2 regions of the Bordetella sp. FB-8 genome follow, and region 2 is predicted to be linked to the other one. Evidence: predicted binding sites of a transcription regulator. Region 2 holds the regulator's gene; the other holds the start of a gene.
What was found. Region 2 encodes LexA, which represses DNA repair genes until DNA is damaged. Its sites were predicted from a motif close to ACTGTATNNNNATACAGT; they were not measured.
Positions count from the first base shown of each region.

Region 1: recA (recombinase RecA) is a predicted target of LexA. The motif match lies at 5,387-5,404, and genes of this name have one in related genera.

Region 1 covers NZ_KB907784.1:2,669,711-2,679,893, reverse strand. The annotation lists gene H143_RS0112840 (TerC family protein) at 1-491, opposite strand, end outside; gene sucD (succinate--CoA ligase subunit alpha) at 644-1,540, opposite strand; gene sucC (ADP-forming succinate--CoA ligase subunit beta) at 1,567-2,727, opposite strand; gene H143_RS0112825 (DUF2889 domain-containing protein) at 2,781-3,386, opposite strand; gene recX (recombination regulator RecX) at 3,663-4,241, opposite strand; gene recA (recombinase RecA) at 4,225-5,313, opposite strand; gene H143_RS0112810 (response regulator transcription factor) at 5,467-6,144, shown strand; gene H143_RS0112805 (sensor histidine kinase) at 6,280-7,635, shown strand; gene H143_RS0112800 (TRAP transporter large permease subunit) at 7,632-9,452, opposite strand; gene H143_RS0112795 (TRAP transporter substrate-binding protein) at 9,492-10,183, opposite strand, start outside.
Region 2 covers NZ_KB907784.1:3,369,983-3,380,165, reverse strand. The annotation lists gene clpX (ATP-dependent Clp protease ATP-binding subunit ClpX) at 1-1,218, shown strand, start outside; gene lon (endopeptidase La) at 1,477-3,930, shown strand; gene H143_RS0116130 (carboxymuconolactone decarboxylase family protein) at 4,033-4,596, shown strand; gene H143_RS23290 (hypothetical protein) at 4,591-4,797, opposite strand; gene lexA (transcriptional repressor LexA) at 4,893-5,582, opposite strand; gene H143_RS0116120 (amino acid aminotransferase) at 5,874-7,079, opposite strand; gene uvrB (excinuclease ABC subunit UvrB) at 7,168-9,243, shown strand; gene H143_RS0116110 (low molecular weight protein-tyrosine-phosphatase) at 9,464-9,955, shown strand; gene H143_RS0116105 (Fe-S cluster assembly transcription factor) at 10,159-10,183, shown strand, end outside.

The DNA of each region.
Region 1 (10,183 bases), 700 kb from region 2:
AGCCGCAACACCAGGGTGCTGCCCCACACGATGATGGGAATGCTGATCAGCAGACCGAAGACCACCAGGCCCAATTGGTGGGCGGGATGCGCGCTTTCTGCAGCCCCGGAAATGGCGACGACATTATCCAGGCTCATGACGAAGTCGGCCACGATGATGGTCTTGACCGCCGAGACGACCGAGGCGCCGGAGCGCACCTCATGGGCGCCGTCTTCGGGCAGCATCAGCTTGACGCCGATCCACAGCAGCAGCAGGCCGCCGACGAGCTTGAGCAAGGGCAGGTCCAGGAGCGTGAGCGCGAAGGCCACCAGCACGACTCGCAGCACGATCGCGCCCGCCGTACCCCACAGTATCCCCTGTAAGCGCTTGGCCGGCTCCAGATGGCGACAGGCCAGCGCGATCACCACGGCATTGTCGCCTCCTAGCAGGAGGTCGATGGCGATGATCTGTAAAACCGCGGCCCAGCTCATCGTCTGGAAAAATTCGAGCACGTTCAGCTTCCTATATGTTCGTCATTCTTCTGAATTTTACTTTCAATATCCGATATTGACAGCTTTTTGTCAGGATTTATTGCCGGACGAAGAAAAACCCCGCCGGGTAGCGCCCGCGGCGGGGCTTTCCGGGCCGTACGGCCCAAAAGCGATTATTTAAGCAGCGCCTTGAGCAGCTTGCCCATTTCCGACGGGTTGCGGGTCACCTTGAAACCGCACTCTTCCATGACAGCCAGCTTGGCTTCGGCCGTGTCGGCTCCGCCCGAGATCAGCGCGCCAGCGTGGCCCATGCGCTTGCCGGCAGGCGCGGTGACGCCCGCGATGAAGCCGACGACGGGTTTCTTCATATTGGCTTTGCACCAACGGGCAGCATCGGCCTCGTCGGGGCCGCCGATTTCACCGATCATGATGACGGCGTCGGTATCGGGATCGTCGTTGAAAGCCTTCATCACGTCGATGTGCTTGAGGCCGTTGATCGGGTCGCCGCCGATGCCAACGGCCGAGGACTGGCCGATGCCCAGTTCGCTGAGCTGCGCCACCGCTTCATAGGTCAGCGTGCCGGAGCGCGAGACCACGCCGACGCGACCCTTTTTGTGGATGTGGCCGGGCATGATGCCGATCTTGATTTCGTCGGGGGTGATCAGACCCGGGCAGTTGGGACCCAGCAGCAGCGTCTTCTTGCCGCCGGCGGCTTCCTTGGCCTTCATCTTGTTGCGCACTTCGAGCATGTCGCGCACCGGGATGCCCTCGGTGATGCAGATCGCCAGGTCCAGGTCGGCCTCGACGGCTTCCCAGATGGCGGCGGCGGCGCCCGCGGGCGGCACGTAGATCACCGACACGCTGGCGCCGGTCTGCTGCGCGGCCTCCTTGACGGAGCCGTAGATGGGGATATTGAAAATCGACTCGCCGGCCTTCTTGGGGTTCACGCCCGCCACGAAGCAGTTCTTGCCGTTGGCGTATTCCTGACACTTCTCGGTGTGGAACTGGCCGGTCTTGCCCGTGATGCCCTGGGTGATGACCTTGGTGTCTTTATTGATGTAAATCGACATGTTGGATTCCTTCTCGGCAGTGTGGCTTACTTGACGGCGGCGACGATCTTGGTCGCGGCTTCGGCCATGGTGTCGGCGCTGATGATCGGCAGGCCGGACTCGGCGAGCATCTTCTTGCCCAGTTCTTCGTTGGTGCCCTTCATGCGCACGACCAGCGGCACGCTCAGGTTCACAGCCTTGCAGGCGGTGATCACGCCGGTGGCAATGGTGTCGCACTTCATGATGCCGCCGAAGATGTTGACCAGGATGCCTTCGACCTTGGGGTTCTTGAGCATGATCTTGAAGGCCTCGGTCACTTTCTCGGGGGTGGCGCCGCCGCCCACGTCAAGGAAGTTGGCCGGTTCGCCGCCGAACAGCTTGATGGTGTCCATGGTGGCCATGGCCAGTCCGGCGCCGTTCACCAAGCAGCCGATATTGCCGTCCAGGCTGATGTAGGCGAGGTCGAACTTGGAGGCTTCGATTTCGGCGGGATCCTCTTCGTCCAGGTCGCGGTAAGCCACGATTTCGGGGTGACGGAACAGCGCATTGGGGTCGAAGTTGAACTTGGCGTCCAGAGCGATAATGTTGCCCTTGCTGTCGCAGTTCAGCGGGTTGATCTCGACCAGCGAGGCATCGGTTTCCATATAGCACTGGTACAGCTTCTGGAACACATCCACGGCCTGGTCGACCGAATGGCCGGTCAGGCCGATGGCCTTGGCGATCTTCTCGCCCTGGGCGCGGGTCAGGCCTGCCAGCGGATCGACGTATTCGGTGATGATCTTCTCGGGCGTGGAGTGAGCCACTTCCTCGATGTCCATGCCGCCTTCGCTCGAAGCGATGATGGCGATTTTCTGCGTGGCACGGTCTGTCACGACGGAAACGTACAGTTCTTTCTTTATGTCCGCGCCTTCTTCGATGTAGAGGCGGCGGACCTTCTGGCCTTCGGGACCGGTCTGGTGCGTCTTGAGCTGCATGCCCAGGATCTGACTGGCCAGCGTCTTGACATCATCGAGCGACTTGCCCAGCTTCACGCCGCCGCCCTTGCCGCGGCCACCCGCGTGGATCTGCGCCTTGACCACCCAGACCGGCCCGCCCAGCTTCTCGGCGGCAGCCACGGCCTCTTCAACGGAAAACGCGGGAATGCCGCGGGGCACGGGCACGCCAAATTTCTTCAGCAATTCCTTGCCTTGATATTCGTGGATTTTCATGTGTTACCTGTCGGAACGTGTGTGTAATGAGGGAAAGGCGCCAGGCCGCGGGATCAGGGCGAAGGGTCGGGCGATACGGCCGCGACGGATTCGTTCTGTTCACCGTCATGGCGCCCGGTGTACCACCGGGGGTAATACTTAAGAGCAATGGACCCGTCGGTGCTCAGCGCATGGCAGCCGTCAAGCTGAAAGGGGCGCTTGGGGACATCCTGCGCCGTCTGTTTGCGGCGCGCGCCGGCATTGGCCTGAACCGCCGCGGTGGGTAGCACCTGCGAAAGTTCGGTCATGTGGGTACAGCCCGCGGTGCGCGCAAAGCGCTCCTTGACCTGGCGCCGGAAATTCTTCAGCAGGTTCATGCCCACCAGATCGCGATAGGCTGGCGTGATGGCCATGCAGGAAGCCCCATAGGGCGCCGCGGCATAGCTGGCCTGGGCATCGACGATGGTGTAGTCCGCGTCGATGGTGACGCGCAGGGTCATGTCGTGGACGTGTTCACCGGCTTTGTTGATCATGCCATCAATGCGGTGAAAGTCGTAGCCCTTGAAATCGACGAGCTCGGCTTCCAGATCCATCAGCCCATCTTCTCGTTCATAGGCCTGCACGCGTATGGAACGCGTATGCAGGAGTTTGCGGGGGGTTTCCGGCTTGGACAGGGACATGGCGCGCGCTGTAATGACGCATAGCAGCAAAACCCTGGGAGTATAGCGCAGCGGTCGCTACTGGGTGTAACCGAAGGAGCCTACCTGGGATGACGGTGTTTGAACGCTCAAGCCTTGGCTGCCGTGTGCAATTCCGATGCGCTCCGCCGGGGGGCTGTGGTCGCAGGTCCCGTGGCTCGGATTGCTCCGGAACCCTCGATTTGGGCTGCCTCGGGCCTGCCGCCTCAGCTTGCGCTGCCAATGCACGGGAATTTTCTTACCGCGGGGCACAGCGGCTCACGCGTCCTCGCAGCCCCTCCCCAGGACACGGTGTATGGCTTCCTGGGAGAAGCCTCGACTGGCCAGGAACCGGGCCTGGCGGGCGTAGTCGATGCGGTCTATGGGTTTGGCGGTGTAGCGCTTGGCCCAGACGGCCTGGGCCCGTTCGTGCTCGGTGGCCTTGAGCTGGACGCTGGCTTGGGCAAGCACGGCATCGTCCAAGCCGTGCTGCCGCAGTTCCTGGACGATGCGGGCCGTACCGCGCAGCGGCGCGCGGCGATGCACCAGGCTTCGCGCGAAACGTTCGTTGCTTTGCCAGCCTTCGCGTTGGAGCGCGTCGAGGACGGACTCGATTTCGGCCGGGTCTTCGGCGTAGGGACGCAGTTTGCGGGCCAGCTCTTGCCGGGCGTATTCGCGCCGTGAGAGATAGCCGACGGCGCGCGCCTTCAAAGATAGGCCTCGCCGAGGGGCAGCCTGGGTAGGCTGATCGGCTGGCGCCTGCGCGGGAGAAGCCAGTGTTTCAAAGCCGCCGTCGTCGCAAGCCGTGTCCCCAGCGACGGTGCGGGCCGTGGGATTGGGTTTATTCCTCGGCGGCATCGGCATCGGCGACTTCCTCGGCCGAGGCCGTGAAGGCGGCCGCACGGCCTACCACGCCCTGGTTCTCGCGAACTTTGTTCTCAATCTCGATGGCGATGGCGGGGTTTTCCTTCAGGTATTCGCGGACATTGTCCTTGCCCTGGCCAATGCGGTTGCCGTTGTAGCTGTACCAGGAACCGGATTTCTCGACGATATTGGCCTGCACGCCCAGGTCGATGATTTCGCCTTCGCGCGAGATGCCCGCACCGTACATGATGTCGAACTCGACCTGCTTGAAGGGCGGCGAGACTTTGTTCTTGACGACCTTGACGCGGGTTTCGTTGCCGACGACTTCCTCGCCCTTCTTGATCGAGCCGATGCGGCGGATGTCCAGGCGCACCGAAGAATAAAACTTGAGCGCATTGCCGCCCGTGGTGGTTTCGGGGTTGCCGAACATCACGCCGATCTTCATGCGGATCTGGTTGATGAAGATGACCATGCAGTTGGTCTTCTTGATGGTGGCCGTAAGCTTGCGCAAGGCCTGGCTCATAAGGCGGGCCTGCAGACCCGGCAGGGAATCGCCCATTTCGCCTTCGATTTCGGCCTTGGGCACCAGGGCGGCCACTGAGTCGATCACGATGAGGTCGACCGAGCCGGAACGCACTAGCGCATCGGTGATTTCCAGGGCCTGTTCGCCGGTATCGGGCTGGGAAATGAGCAGATCGGCGAGATTGACGCCCAGCTTGGAGGCGTACTGCACATCCAGTGCGTGCTCGGCGTCGATGAAGGCGCAGGTACCGCCGATCTTCTGCATTTCGGCAATGACCTGCAGGGTGAGCGTCGTCTTGCCTGAAGACTCGGGACCGTAGACTTCGACGACGCGGCCGCGCGGCAGGCCGCCCACGCCCAGGGCGATGTCCAGGCCCAGGGATCCGGTGGACACCACCTGGATGTCATGCTCGACCTCGTTGTCGCCGTAGCGCATGATCGACCCCTTGCCGAATTGCTTTTCGATTTGGGAGATGGCCGCGGCCAGCGCCTTGGCCTTATCCGAGTTGGCCGAGGCGGCCGATTTTGCGGTCTTGTCGTTCATGGGATGTCCTGGAGTTCCGTCTGGGAGGGATCGATTGCGGGTGGATCGGGCGGCCAATTATGCACCGAATAATACTGTATATAAAAACAGTGTGCCAGTTTTTCGCCGCTCCGTGCAAGAATTCGAGTCAGGAAAACGTCAACCTTATTTCCCATGCGCATCCTGATCGCCGAAGACGACAGCATCCTGGCCGACGGGCTGTCTCGTTCCCTGCGGCGCAGCGGCTATGCGGTGGACGTGGTCGGCGACGGTTCGGCAGCCGATCTCGCACTGTCTTCCCAGACTTTCGATCTGCTGATTCTAGACCTGGGACTGCCCCGGCTCGCAGGCCTGGAAGTGCTGCGCCGGTTGCGGTCGCGCCGGTCGCTGCTGCCCGTGCTCATCCTGACCGCCGCCGACAGTATCGAGCGGCGCGTCCAGGGTCTGGACCTGGGTGCGGACGATTACATGGCCAAGCCCTTCGTCCTGACCGAACTGCAGGCGCGGGTACGCGCCCTGACGCGGCGCGGCGCGGGCGGCGGCAGCACGCTGGTGCGCCATGGCAAGCTGGTGTTCGACCAGACCGGGCGCGTGGCCAGCGTCGAAGGCCAGGCACTGGACCTTTCCGCCCGCGAGGTCAGCCTGCTGGAAATCCTGTTGGCACGCACGGGCCGCATGGTCAGCAAGACCCAGCTCGTCGACCATCTGTGCGAATGGGGCGAGGAAGTCACCCCCAACGCTATCGAGGTCTATGTGCATCGCCTGCGCAGGAAACTCGATCCCAGCGGCGTGAAGATCCTCACCGTGCGCGGCCTGGGCTATTGCATCGTGCGTGAACAAAGTGTTGCATAGGCCGCGCCCTGACGATGCGCGCGGGCCGGCCGCGCCCCCCCCAATCCGGAAGCCCTGGCTGCGCTGCACGCGGGTGCCAGGGGCCCCAGCCTGGCGCCGCCTCAACGCTCGCTGCTGGGCGAGATCCTGGACTGGATGCTGGCACCGCTGTTCCTGCTGTGGCCGATGAGCGTAGCCATCACCTACGTGGTCGCGCAGCATATCGCCAACGTGCCTTACGACCGAGGGCTGGTCCATGACCTGCGTCTACTGGCCGGCCAGGTGCGCCTGGAAGAGGGCCGCGCCACCCTGCACCTGAGCGATAGCGCACGCGGGGCGCTGCGCACCGACGAGACCGGCAACATTTCCTGGCTTGCGCTGGACGGAAACGGCCAATATTTGGGCGGCGACCGTTCTCTGCCCTTACCCGACGAACTGGGCGTCCCCCAGCCGGGCACGGTGCTCTATGCCGACGGCACCGTAGGCGGCTTCAGTCTGCGCCTGGCCTATACCTGGATGGAGCCAGGACCGGCCGGATCACCCCCCGTGCTGCTGGCCGTGGCCCAGACCATGGAAAAACGCACACAACTGGCCAACGACATCATCAAGGGCGTAATCATTCCGCAGTTCGCGGTGCTGCCTGTCGCGGTGCTGCTGGTGTGGTTCGGTCTGAGCCGAGGCGTGGCGCCGCTCAACGCCCTGCAGCAGCGCCTGCGGGCCCGCCGGCCCAGCGATCTCTCGCCCATCGATGCGCGCGCCGCCCCCACCGAGATCGCCCCCCTGGTGGGCGCCATGAACGAACTGCTCGACCGGCTCTCGGCCAACTCGGCGGCGCAGCGCCGCTTCGTGGCCGATGCGGCGCATCAACTCAAAACGCCGCTGGCTGGCCTGCGTACCCAGGCCGAACTGGCCCTGCTCGACGCCAGCCCCGACGAAATGCAGTCCAGCCTGCGCCAACTCCTGGCAGGGTCCGAGCGCGCCACCCGGCTGGTCAACCAGTTACTTCTGCTGGCCCGCGCCGAACACCAGGACCCGGACGGGCTGGTTGCCTGCGATCTGAACATGCTTGCCTCGCAGCAGACTGCGCTCTGGGTGACGCATGCCCTGTCCCGGCATATCGACCTGGGCTTCGAGCCAGCACCGCAGGCGGCGCCGATACACGGCAGCCCCCTACAGCTGGCAGAACTGCTCAACAACCTTATCGACAACGCCCTGCGCTACACCCCGAACGGTGGTCGCGTAACGGTACGCATCGCGTGCGACGGCTCGCAGGCTCGACTGGAGGTCGAAGATTCCGGCCCGGGCATCCCCGTTTGCGAACGCGAGCGTGTTTTCGACCGCTTTTACCGCGTGCTGGGCACCCGGACCGATGGCAGTGGCCTAGGCCTGGCGATCGTGCGCGAAATCGCGCAGAAGCACCACGCGGATGTCGACATCGCCGATCCTGCTGTCACCACCCCGGATCGCACCGGCACGCTGATCCGGGTGGTGTTTCCTGCCGCCCTCTCTTAAAGAAAGCCGGTCGAGAGCCAGGGTACGCTGGCGACGATAATCAGCGCCACGACCAGGACAGCCAGGTAGGGCCAGATGCGGCCCAGCGCCTCGTCACTCGATACCTTGCCGATCAGGCAGGTCTGGTAGAAGCCCACGCCGAAGGGCGGCGAGAACAAGCCGATGCCCATAGCCAAGATGGCGACGATGCCGTACTGCACCTGGTGAATGCCCATCTGCTGGGCCACCGGGAACAGGAGCGGCCCGAACAGCACCATTGCCGGCAGCCCTTCCAGCACGCTGCCTAGAACGAGGAACAACACCACCGAGACGGCCATGAAGCCGGCGCGCCCGCCCGGCAGACTGGTCATCAACGCGGTCAGCGACTGCGCGAAGCCGGCCTGGGTAAGCGACCATGCCATGGCGCTGGCCGAGCCGATAATGAGCAGGATGGCTCCCGATAATGCTGCCGTCTCGACCAGAATCGGCAGCAGGCGGCGCCAGTCGAAGCAGCGGTAGATAAAGAGGCCGACCAGAACCGAATAGACCACGCCGACCGTCGCCACTTCCGTTGCCGTGGTGATGCCGGCCAGCACGACATAGCGGATCAAGAAAGGCAGGATGAGCGCTGGCAGCGCCACCACGAACAGGCGGCCGATTTCGCGCGCATTGGCCTGCTCGCCCTGCGGCTTGTCCTTGCGGGTGCGAAAGAACACCAGCAACGCCAGCCCGACCGCAGCCAGGCCGGCCGGCAACAGGCCGCCGGTAAAGAGCGCGGAGATCGACACGCCGGTGACGGCGCCGACGATGATGAGCACCAGGCTGGGCGGAATCGTCTCCGACATGGCGGCCGACGAAGCCAGCAGCGCCGCCAGTTCACCGGGGGCCACGCCGCGCCGGCGCATCTCGGGCAGCAGAACAGGCCCGACGGCCGCCTGGTCGGCGGCCTTCGAACCCGAGATGCCCGAGATCAGGTACATGGCCGCGATCAGCACGTAATGCAGCCCGCCGCGCCTATGACCGACCAGGGCGGCAAGGAAATTGATCATGGCCCGGGCAATGCCGGTCATCTCCAGCAACAGGCCCAGCACGACGAACATCGGCACAGCCAGCAATTCGAGGGAAGACATGCCCTGGTCCATCTGGCTGATGATGACCGAGAGCGGAATGGTGCTGGTGAAATGGATGTAGGCAAAGGTCGAGATGGCGAAACTGAAGGCGATCGGCACGCCCAGGAAGATGCAGGTGCCGGCCATCCCGAGGAAATAGAGCAGCAGTTCGGCATTGCCCAGGTCGAACGCACTCTCGATGCGATCGAGCGCGAACCAGATGATGGCGCAGAAAATCAGTACGGACGCGATCTCGGTCCAATGCGCCTGGCCCAGCAATTGCCGCAAGGCCACGTAAAGCAACAGCGCCAGGGCCAGGAGCTGCCCGTAGGTTTCCCACGAGCCCGGCATCTGCAGTACGGGCGTCAGGATCGCCGCCTGCTGCTGGGCATAGCCCAGTCCCGGTATGAGCAGACCCAGCGCCACGACCACGACGAGCGTGGCCGCCAGGCATTTGGCCAGGCGCTGGGCGCGGGAACCAAGACGGCCCAGCACCACGGTCATGCGCATGTGCTCGGTGCGGCGCAGCGCGACCACCGCGCCCAGACTTACAAGCCAGAGAAACAGAATCTCCGCGACCTCGTCTGTCCAGACCAGGGGATGATCGAAGACATAGCGCCCGACCACCCCCGCGAACAGAAGAACGACCTCGACAGCGACAAGGCAACCCGCCAGACCCTGGCTGACCCAGTCAACGGCCCGGTCCAGGCCGCGGAAAAGACTATTCACTCACTATCCCCTTGGATTCTGTTCTCTGGCTGACGCACATCAGGCGAGCGGGCCGGTGGTGCTTTCAAGAGCCGCCCAGAGCGGAGCGCCGAACTTGCCCTTCCACGTCTTGTAGAAGCCGGACTGCGCCAGCGCCTTCTGGAACGCCGCGGGGTCGGGCTTGGCGAACTCCAGGCCTTGCTTTTTCAGAGTCGCCTCAAGCGAGGATTCCAGCTTCTGGTTGTCCTTGCGCTGCTGCAGCGCCTGCGCATCGAGCACCTCGGAGACCACCTTCTTGTGGGCATCGGGCAGGCTCGCCCAGAACGGGCCGTTCATCAGCAGCCAGTAGCCGACCCACATGTGATTGGTCAGCGAGCAGTACTTCTGCACCTGGTAGAACTTCTGCGTCTCGATGTTGCCGAAGGGGTTTTCCTGGCCGTCGACCACGTGGGTCTGCAGCGCGGTATAGAGTTCGGCGATGTTGATCGTGGTCGCAGCCGCGCCCAGCGACTGGAAGAGCGAGAGCGAGATCGGGCTGGGCGGGACGCGGATCTTGAAGCCGTGCAGGTCTTCGGGGGTGTTGATCTGCTTGGTGCTGGACGTGATCTGGCGAAAGCCCTCGTCCCAGATGCGGGGCATCGCATGCAGCCCGGCCTTGTCGATATCGGCGCGAACCATCTCGCCCACCTTGCCGTCGACCGCACTCCACGCCATTTCCGGCGACTTGAAGGCGAAACCGACGTTATTGATCG
Region 2 (10,183 bases):
CGCAAGCTGATTGCGGGGCCATCGGTATTCATCTGCGATGAATGTATCGATCTGTGCAACGACATCATCCGCGAGGAAGCCCAGGCTTTCGCGCGTGCTGCTATTCGTTCCGAACTGCCCACCCCGGCCGAGATCAAAACCTTCCTCGACCAGTACGTCATCGGCCAGACGGCGCCCAAGCGCATGCTGGCGGTGGCCGTATACAACCACTACAAGCGGATCCGCCACGGCGACATCAAGGGCGACGAGGTCGAGCTTTCCAAGAGCAACATCATGCTCATCGGCCCGACGGGTTCGGGCAAGACGCTCCTGGCTCAGACCCTGGCGCGCATGCTCAACGTACCCTTCGTCATGGCCGACGCCACTACGCTTACGGAAGCGGGCTACGTCGGCGAAGACGTCGAGAACATCATCCAGAAGCTGCTGCAAAGCTGCAACTACGATGTTGAAAAGGCGCAGCGCGCCATCGTCTATATCGACGAAATCGACAAAATCTCGCGCAAATCGGACAATCCGTCCATCACCCGCGACGTGTCGGGTGAGGGCGTGCAGCAGGCGCTGCTCAAACTGATCGAAGGCACGGTGGCCTCGGTTCCGCCGCAGGGGGGGCGCAAGCATCCCAATCAGGACTTCGTCCAGGTCGACACCACCAACATCCTGTTCATCGTGGGCGGCGCCTTCGACGGCCTGGAAAAGGTCATCCGGGACCGTACGGAGAAGTCCGGCATTGGCTTTTCGGCCTCAGTTCGCGCCAAGTCCGAGCGCGGTGTGGGCGAGCTCTTCAGCGAAGTCGAGCCTGAAGACCTCATCAAGTTCGGCCTCATTCCCGAACTGGTGGGGCGTCTGCCTGTGGTGGCTACGCTGGACGAATTGGACGAGGAAGCCCTGGTGCGCATTCTCACCGAGCCCAAGAATTCCTTGCTCAAGCAGTTCCAGAAACTGTTCGCCATGGAAGGCGCCGAGCTCGACGTGCGGCCGGGCGCGCTCAAGGCCATCGCCGAGAAGGCGCTCAAGCGCAAGACCGGCGCCCGAGGTCTGCGCTCCATTCTTGAAGCCGCGTTGCTGGACACCATGTACGAGCTACCCTCCCAGAGCAAGGTCACACGCGTGGTGCTGGATGAAAGCGCTGTCGAAGGTCAGGGGCAGCCGCTGCTCATTTATGCCGAGGATGACGCCCAAAGCGCCCCCAAGGTCGAACGCGGCGAAGCCGCGGCCTGAATCGTCCGTAGCGAGGGAGGGGATTGTCCCTTCCCGCTGCAGGGTCGGCCATCCGGGCGGCAAAACAAGATCCGTGCTGATTTTGGCCTTTTCAATGAAAATCCCGTAGAAATTACGGGTTTTTTCATTTTTATGACCGTGCGCGCCGGCGCTTGAATTTTCGGCTATTGTTCCCATATCAGACATAACCATCGGCCCGCCCGGAATCCGTTTATCCGGGGGTCGCCGCCCTTATACGCAGTCTATCGAGGAATCTCTATGTCTGCCCATCAGACCCTGCCCGCCGAACCCATCGACCTGCCGCTTCTGCCTTTGCGCGACGTCGTGGTGTTTCCGCATATGGTCATTCCGCTGTTCGTCGGCCGGCCTCGTTCGATCCGCGCCCTCGAAGTCGCCATGGAAGCCGGCAAGAGCATCATGCTTGTCGCCCAGAAATCCGCCGGCAAGGACGATCCCACGCCCGAGGATGTCTATGAAATCGGTTGCGTAGCCAGCATCCTGCAGATGCTCAAGCTGCCCGACGGCACCGTGAAGGTTCTGGTCGAGGGCACGCAGCGCGCTCGCATCGACAGTATCGAAGACGCGGAATCGCATTTCACCAGCGTAGTCACGCCCATCGAGCCCGACCTGAGCCAGAGTTCGGAAAGCGAAGCTCTGCGCCGCGCCATCGTGGCCCAGTTCGAGCAATATGTGAAGCTCAACAAGAAGATCCCGCCCGAGATCCTAACCTCGCTGGCCGGCATCGACGATCCAGGCCGCCTGGCCGACACCATTGCCGCGCATCTGCCGCTCAAGCTCGAACAGAAGCAGGCCATGCTCGAAATCACCGGCACGTCCGAGCGCCTGGAAAGCCTGCTGGCCCAACTCGAGGCCGAGATCGATATTCTTCAGGTCGAAAAGCGCATCCGCGGCCGCGTCAAGAAGCAGATGGAAAAGTCGCAGCGCGACTATTACCTGAACGAGCAGGTCAAGGCCATCCAGAAGGAACTGGGCGAAGGCGAAGAGGGCGCGGACCTCGAAGATCTGGAAAAGAAGATCATTGCCGCGCATATGTCCAAGGAAGCGCGCAAGAAGGCCGATGCCGAGTTCAAGAAGCTCAAGCTCATGTCGCCCATGTCGGCTGAGGCTACCGTGGTGCGCAACTATATCGACGCGCTCGTCAACCTGCCCTGGAGAAAAAAGAGCAAGGTCAACAATTCCGTCACCCATGCCGAGAAGGTACTGGATGACGACCATCACGGCCTGGAGAAGGTCAAGGAACGCATCATCGAGTATCTCGCCGTGCAGCAGCGGGTCGACAAGGTGAAGGCGCCGATCCTGTGCCTGGTTGGTCCTCCTGGTGTGGGCAAGACCTCGCTGGGCCAGTCCATCGCCAAGGCCACGAACCGCAAGTTCGTGCGCATGGCGCTGGGCGGCGTGCGCGACGAGGCCGAGATCCGCGGCCATCGCCGCACCTACATCGGCTCCATGCCGGGCAAGATTCTGCAGAACCTGTCCAAGGTAAGCGTACGCAATCCGCTCTTTCTGCTCGACGAGATCGACAAGCTGGGCATGGATTTCCGCGGCGATCCAGCCTCGGCGCTGCTGGAAGTGCTCGATCCCGAGCAGAACCACACCTTCCAGGATCATTATGTCGAGGTCGATTTCGATCTGTCCGACGTGATGTTCGTGGCGACGAGCAATACGCTGAATATCCCGCCGGCATTGCTTGACCGTATGGAAGTCATTCGCTTGTCGGGCTATACCGAAGACGAGAAGATCCATATTGCCCGCGATCATCTGCTGCCCAAGCTGATGCAAAATAACGGGCTGAAGGAAAACGAGATCGAGGTCGACGACAGCGCGCTGCGCGATATCGTGCGTTATTACACGCGCGAGGCCGGCGTGCGGGCGCTCGAGCGTGAAGTGGGCAAGATCTGTCGCAAAGTGGTCAAGAAGCTGCTGGTCGACAAGGACAAGCGGGGCGAGGCCGGGACCGAGTCGCTGTTGCTACCTGTCAAGGTCAATGGTGAGAACCTGAACGACTATCTGGGCGTGCGCCGCTATACCTTCGGCATGGCCGAGAAGGAAAATCAGGTCGGCCAGGTTACCGGTCTGGCCTGGACGGAAGTCGGTGGCGATCTGCTCACCATCGAAGTGGTGGACATGCCCGGCAAGGGCGCAATCCAGCGCACCGGTTCGCTGGGCGACGTCATGAAGGAGTCGGTGGAGGCCGCCCGTACGGTGGTGCGCTCGCGCGCGCGCCGGCTGGGTTTTGCCGACAGCGTGTTCGAGAAGCGCGACATGCACATCCACTTCCCGGAGGGCGCAACGCCCAAGGACGGTCCTTCGGCGGGTATCGCGATCACGACCGCCATGGTTTCGGCCTTGTCGCACATCCCAGTGCGCGCCGATGTCGCCATGACGGGCGAGATTACGCTTCGCGGTGAAGTGCTGCCCATCGGCGGCCTGAAGGAAAAACTTCTGGCGGCTCACCGCGGCGGCATCAAAACCGTGCTCATCCCGGAGGAGAACGTCAAGGACCTGACCGACATTCCCGACAACGTCAAGAATTCGCTGGAGATCGTGCCGGTGCGCTGGATCGACAGGGTTCTGGAACTGGCTCTGGAGCGCCTGCCCGAGCCCTTGGGCGAGGAAGAAGCGCCCAAGGAAGAGGCCGTCGTTGCCGCCTCGACCGCAGGGGCGGCCACCGATCCGGTAGTCAAGCACTAAGCAGGCATGCCGGGCCAAAACCCGGACCTGTCTCCCGCGAGCCGCGCCCCAAGTGTTGGACATGACTCCAGCGCTTGGGGTGTTTTTCATGACTGTGTCGATATGAATCAGGACAGACTTGCACCGATTCCACCCGCGCAATGGACGGATGCGCAGCGCGCCTGCGCCCAGGAAATCATCGATGGACCACGCGGGGCCTTGATATCGCCTTTCTTACCCATGCTGCGCAGCCCGGAGCTTACCGCGCACATGCAGCGGCTGGGGGAGTACCTGCGCTATCGCAGCGCCATCGGATTGCGCTTGTCGGAACTGGCCATTCTGGTGGTGGCCAGGCACTGGAACCAGCCGGTGGAGTGGGCCATTCATGCGCCGATTGCAGCTCGCGAAGGCATTGCCCAGCAGGCCATCGACGATATCGGACATGGCAGAGATCCGGCCGATCTGAAGTCGGATGAGCAGTTGGTCTATATGTTTAGCAAAACGCTACTGAACCGCCAGGATATCGACGATGCGTTATGGCAGGCTGCCATCGACACGCTGGGTGAACCGGGTGTAGTGGACTTGGTGGGTGTCAACGGCTATTACGCCAACCTGGCCATGCTGATGAACGCCGCGCGCACGCCCACACCGGCCGCTTTGGACCAGGCCGTACTGCCGTCGCTATAGCGGGCCGCACCAAAGGTGCCAACGCGCATGAGGCAAGGCATCTGCAAGATAGGTGCAGTTGGCCACACCTTCGGTGACGCCCTTGTCTGCACACCACATGGCAGGCATCTTACCCATCGGATTGACGGCGAGATATTCCGGGGGCTCATGGTGCCGCTTTAGGTCAGTACGACGGGGGCTTAGGGCGCACCGCCACTTCAAGTATCCTGCTCACGATATTGCCGCGCGACTGAGGATTGATATAGAACATCAGTTCACTCTGCATAGCCGTGCTCTTTTTAGTGTTGACAGCCCCCCTAGTGCAGTGGCTGGGTGCGGATCAGTCCCACGGCGATACCTTCCAGCGCGAAGTCTTGCCAAGGCTCGACCACGATGGGTTCGAAATCGGGATTTTCGGGGAGCAGTTCGATGCGCCCGCTCTTGCGCTGCAGTCGCTTGACCGTCACGTCGTCGTCGATGCGGGCGATGACGATCTGGCCGTTGCGCGCATCGGAGGCGCGCTTGACGGCCAGCAGGTCGCCTTCCAAGATGCCGGCATCGCGCATGCTCATGCCTTTTACCTTGAGCAAGTAGTCGGGTGTTTGCGCGAACAGGGCGGAATCGACGCCGATTTCGCGTTCGACATGTTCTGCAGCGAGGATGGGGCTACCCGCAGCCACACGCCCGACCAGAGGCAGCAGCAGGCGAGAGAGTGCGTCGGCCGACTCGGCGAGCAGCGTGCCAATAGGGCCGGGCATCGCGCCCTGGCGAGCCTGGGCGTCATGGGTTTCGCCGGCAAGCAGACGTATGCCACGCGAAGCGCCGGCGGTGAGTTCGATGGCGCCCTTGCGCGCCAGCGCCTTGAGATGATCCTCGGCCGCATTGGGGGATCGGAATCCCAATGCCTGGGCAATTTCGGCGCGGGTAGGCGGAAACCCGGTGCGCGCGACGGCGGCTCGGATCAGATCGAGGATTTCCTGCTGGCGCGCGGTGAGCTTGGTAGCCATGAAGCATCCTGACTGTATGGATATACAGCTATTTTGATGGGCGCCGCGCCAAAAATCAAGTGTGATGCCGCGGCTATGCGGGCGGCATGATGAAGCGCTGCTGCTCGGCTCCATAAGCGCGAACGGTGAGACGCCATTCCTATACGTGCTGGAAGTCGAGTCATGGCGCCATGGCGCTTTATCGCAGCCTGGGCTGAATCGGGCGGCGCGCAAGGGGCTCTTGAAGGCGCTCGAATGAAAAAAGCCGGCGCGGATCGATCCGCGCCGGCTTTCAAGGCCGGAAAGTTGCGTTCAGCTTCTGAGGACGGCCGCGATGGCCTTGGCCACCGTGCCGATGTTGCCGCTGTTGAGCGCGGCTACGCAGATTCGGCCGCTGGACACGGCATAGATGCCGTGCTGTTCGCGCAGGGTGTCGACCTGTGCTGCGGTCAAGCCCGTGTACGAGAACATGCCGCGCTGCTTGACGATGAAGCCAAAATCCTGCGAGGCGCCCGCAGCCTGGACCTTCTCGGCCAATTGCTGGCGCATCAGGCGGATGCGGCTGCGCATGCCGGCCAGTTCCTCTTCCCACATGGCAAAGAGTTCGGGCGTATTGAGCACACTGGAGACGATGGTGCCGCCGTGTGTGGGTGGATTGGAATAATTGGTTCGTATGACGCGCTTGAGCTGGCTCAGCACGCGGCCGGCCTCGTCCTTGTCGCCAGCCACCAGAGTCAGCGCACCCACGCGTTCACCGTACAGCGAGAACGACTTGGAGAACGAGGAACTAATCAGCATGGTGATGTCTTGCGCGGCGAAGATGCGCACGGCTTCGGCATCTTCGTACAGGCCGGCGCCGAAACCCTGGTAGGCAATGTCCAGGAAAGGTACCAGGTCGCGCGCCTTGACCACCTCGGCCACCTGCTTCCATTGGGCGGTGTCCAGGTCCACGCCGGTGGGGTTGTGACAACAGGCGTGCAGCACGACAACGGTCTTGGCCGGGGCAGCCTGCAGCGCGGCCAGCATGCCGGCGAAGTTCAGGCCCCGGGTGGCGGCATCGTAGTAGGCATAGGTTTCGACGGGAAAGCCGGCGCGCTCGAACAGGGCGCGGTGGTTTTCCCAACTAGGATCGCTAATCAGTACCTTGGAGCCGGGCAGGATCTGCTTGAGGAAATCGGCGCCAATCTTGAGTGCGCCGGTGCCACCCAGGGCCTGGGCGGTGAGCACCCGGCCGGCAGCGATCAGCGGCGAGTCGGCGCCCAACAATAGGGTCTGCGCCCCCTTGTTGTAGCCGGCAATGCCTTCGATGGGCAGGTAGCCGCGAGCGGCGGCGGCCTCGATGCGGGCCACTTCGGCCTTGCGTACCGCGGCCAGCAGGGGAATGCGGCCCTCATCGTCGTAGTACACGCCCACGCCCAGATTCACCTTATCGGTACGGGTGTCAGCGTTGAATTGCTCGTTCAGGCCGAGGATGGGGTCGCGGGGGGCTTGTTCGACGGATGCGAAGAGGGTGCTCATGGGCGTGTTTAGCGTCAGTGGTCGAGCCGGGTGGACTCGCCACCAAGGCCTGTGGATAATGAGGGGTTTCCCTCAATTAAAGTCTAGCATGCCCGTCGACTCTGTCGTCCCGGAATCCGAATCCTTCGGCGGGCCTTCTCCCGAGGGCCGCTATGTCGATTATCCCGACAGTCCGTTTCATCTCTACCAGCCGTATCCACCGGCAGGCGATCAGCCCGCGGCCATCGAAGGCCTGGTGCAGGGGCTGCATGACGGCCTGATGTTCCAGACGCTCCTGGGCGTGACCGGCTCGGGCAAGACCTACACCATGGCCAATGTGATCGCCCGTCTGGGCCGTCCGGCCCTGGTGCTGGCGCCCAATAAGACGCTGGCCGCTCAGCTCTACGCCGAGATGCGCGAGTTCTTTCCCAGGAACGCGGTGGAGTATTTCGTTTCGTACTATGACTACTACCAGCCCGAGGCCTACGTGCCCACGCGCGACCTGTTCATCGAGAAGGACTCCTCGATCAACGAGCATATCGAGCAGATGCGCCTGTCGGCCACCAAGAGCCTGCTCGAGCGGCGCGATACAGTGATCGTGGGCACGGTGTCGTGCATCTATGGTATCGGCAACCCTGGCGACTATCATGCCATGGTGCTCATCTTGCGCACCGGCGACCGCATTTCGCGCCGCGAAATTCTGGCGCGCCTGGTGGCCATGCAATACACCCGCAACGATGCCGATTTCTCGCGCGGCGTTTTCCGCGTGCGCGGCGAAACCATCGACATTTTCCCGGCGGAAAGCCCTGAACTGGCCCTGCGCCTGACGCTGTTCGACGACGAAGTGGAAGCGCTGGAGCTGTTCGATCCGCTTACCGGCCGCGTGCGCCAGAAGCTGCCGCGCTACACCGTCTACCCGGGCTCGCACTACGTGACCCCGCGCGAGACCGTGATGCGCGCCATCGAGACCATCAAGGAAGAACTGCGCGAACGTTCCTCGGCATTGGTCAGCGACGGCAAGCTGGTCGAGGCGCAGCGCCTGGACCAGCGCACCCGTTTCGATATCGAGATGCTGCAGGAGCTGGGTTTTTGCAAAGGCATCGAAAATTATTCGCGCCATCTGTCCGGCGCCGCGCCTGGCGATCCGCCGCCCACGCTCATCGATTATCTGCCTGCCGATGCCTTGATGTTCATTGACGAAAGCCACGTGACCATCGGCCAATTAAGCGCCATGTATCGCGGCGACCGCTCGCGCAAGGAAACCCTGGTGCAGTATGGTTTTCGCCTGCCTTCGGCGATGGATAACCGGCCGCTCAAGCTGGAAGAGTTCGAGGCGCGCATGCGCCAGTGCATGTTTGTCTCGGCCACACCCGCCGCCTATGAGCAGCAGCACGCCGACAACGTGGTCGAGCAAGTGGTGCGTCCCACGGGTCTGGTCGATCCGATCGTGGAAGTGCTGCCGGCGCGCGCGCAGGTCGACGACTTGCTGGGGCAGATCAAGGTGCGCACGGCGCGGGGCGAACGCGTACTGGTTACCACGCTGACTAAGCGCATGGCCGAGGACCTGACCGACTTTCTTTCCGAGCACGGCGCCAAGGTGCGCTATCTGCATTCGGACATCGACACGGTGGAACGGGTCGAGATCATCCGCGACCTGCGCCTGGGCGTCTTCGATGTTCTGGTGGGTATCAACCTGCTGCGCGAGGGCCTGGATATTCCCGAGGTGTCGCTGGTCGCCATCCTGGATGCCGACAAAGAAGGCTTTTTGCGTTCCGAGCGTAGCTTGATCCAGACCATAGGCAGAGCGGCGCGCAATCTCAACGGCCATGCCATTCTGTACGCTGACCGTATCACCGACTCGATGCGGCGCGCCATGCAGGAGACCGAGAGGCGTCGCGCTAAACAGATCCTGCACAACCAGGAGCACGGCATTATCGCGCGCGGTGTCAACAAGGCGGTGCGCGAACTGATAGATGGCGTGGTGGCGCCGGCCTCGCACGACACCCTGGAAGCGGCCGTGCCTGCCGAACTGCTGTCGGATGAGAAGGCGCTGGCCCGCGAAATCCGCCGTTTGGAAAAGCTGATGATGGACCATGCGCGCAATCTGGAATTCGAACAGGCGGCAGCCACCCGGGATGCGCTGACGGCGCTAAAAAAACGCGTGCTGTTCGACGGCGCGGTATAGCAGAGCGCATTCACGCAAAGCGGACGCCGTTTCCGCAAAGCATCAAGTCTGGGAAAAGGCCTGCAACCGTGATGGAAATTAATCTAGATTTGAGATGAATATTCAAATATAGCGAGTTGATATAAATGGTATTTTATATTTCAGAAAAAGAAGCATCGCTTTCTTGTGCTACTGCAAAAAAAGCTTGCCTTATTTCGGGTTTTCCCTCACACTTTTACCTATCATGACAAAAGTTCTTTTCGTCTGCATGGGCAACATCTGCCGCTCTCCGAGCGCAGAGGGTGTGTTCCGTCATATGGTGAATGACGCCGGTTTGAGCGATGTCGTGGACATCGATTCGGCCGGCACGCATTCGTATCACATCGGTGAGGCGCCTGACGCGCGTGCTCTGGCCGCCGCCCGTAAACGCGGCTACGACATCACGCACTGCGAGGCCCGTCAGGTCACGGCGGACGACTTTCGTACGTTCGATCTCATCCTGGCAATGGATTGGGACAACCTCTCAGCCCTTCAGCAGCAGTGCCCCAAGGCCTATCAGCACAAGCTGATGCTGCTGATGCGGTTTGCCAACGAGTTCGAGGAGGCTACCGTGCCCGACCCATACTACGGCGGCCCTGAGGGCTTCGGTAGGGTTCTGGATTATCTCGAAGACGCCTGCCAGGGTGTGCTCGAGTTGGTGCGTAAGCGCGCGACCCAATATCAGGCCGCCTGAGCGCGGATTCATCCCATCAAAACCGCGCCTCGGCGCGGTTTTTTGTTGGCTGCACGTCCTGATTAAAATTGAGAATTGTTCTCAATTTCTATGATTCAGACGGCAAAATCGCTTAACCCTAAGGCATGTGGGGATTGGTCTAGTAATTTACTCGGGAATTTGATAAACTTGATGCAATTACTCAGGTATTGAGGAAACCCATCATGCGTCTTACCACCAAAGGGCGTT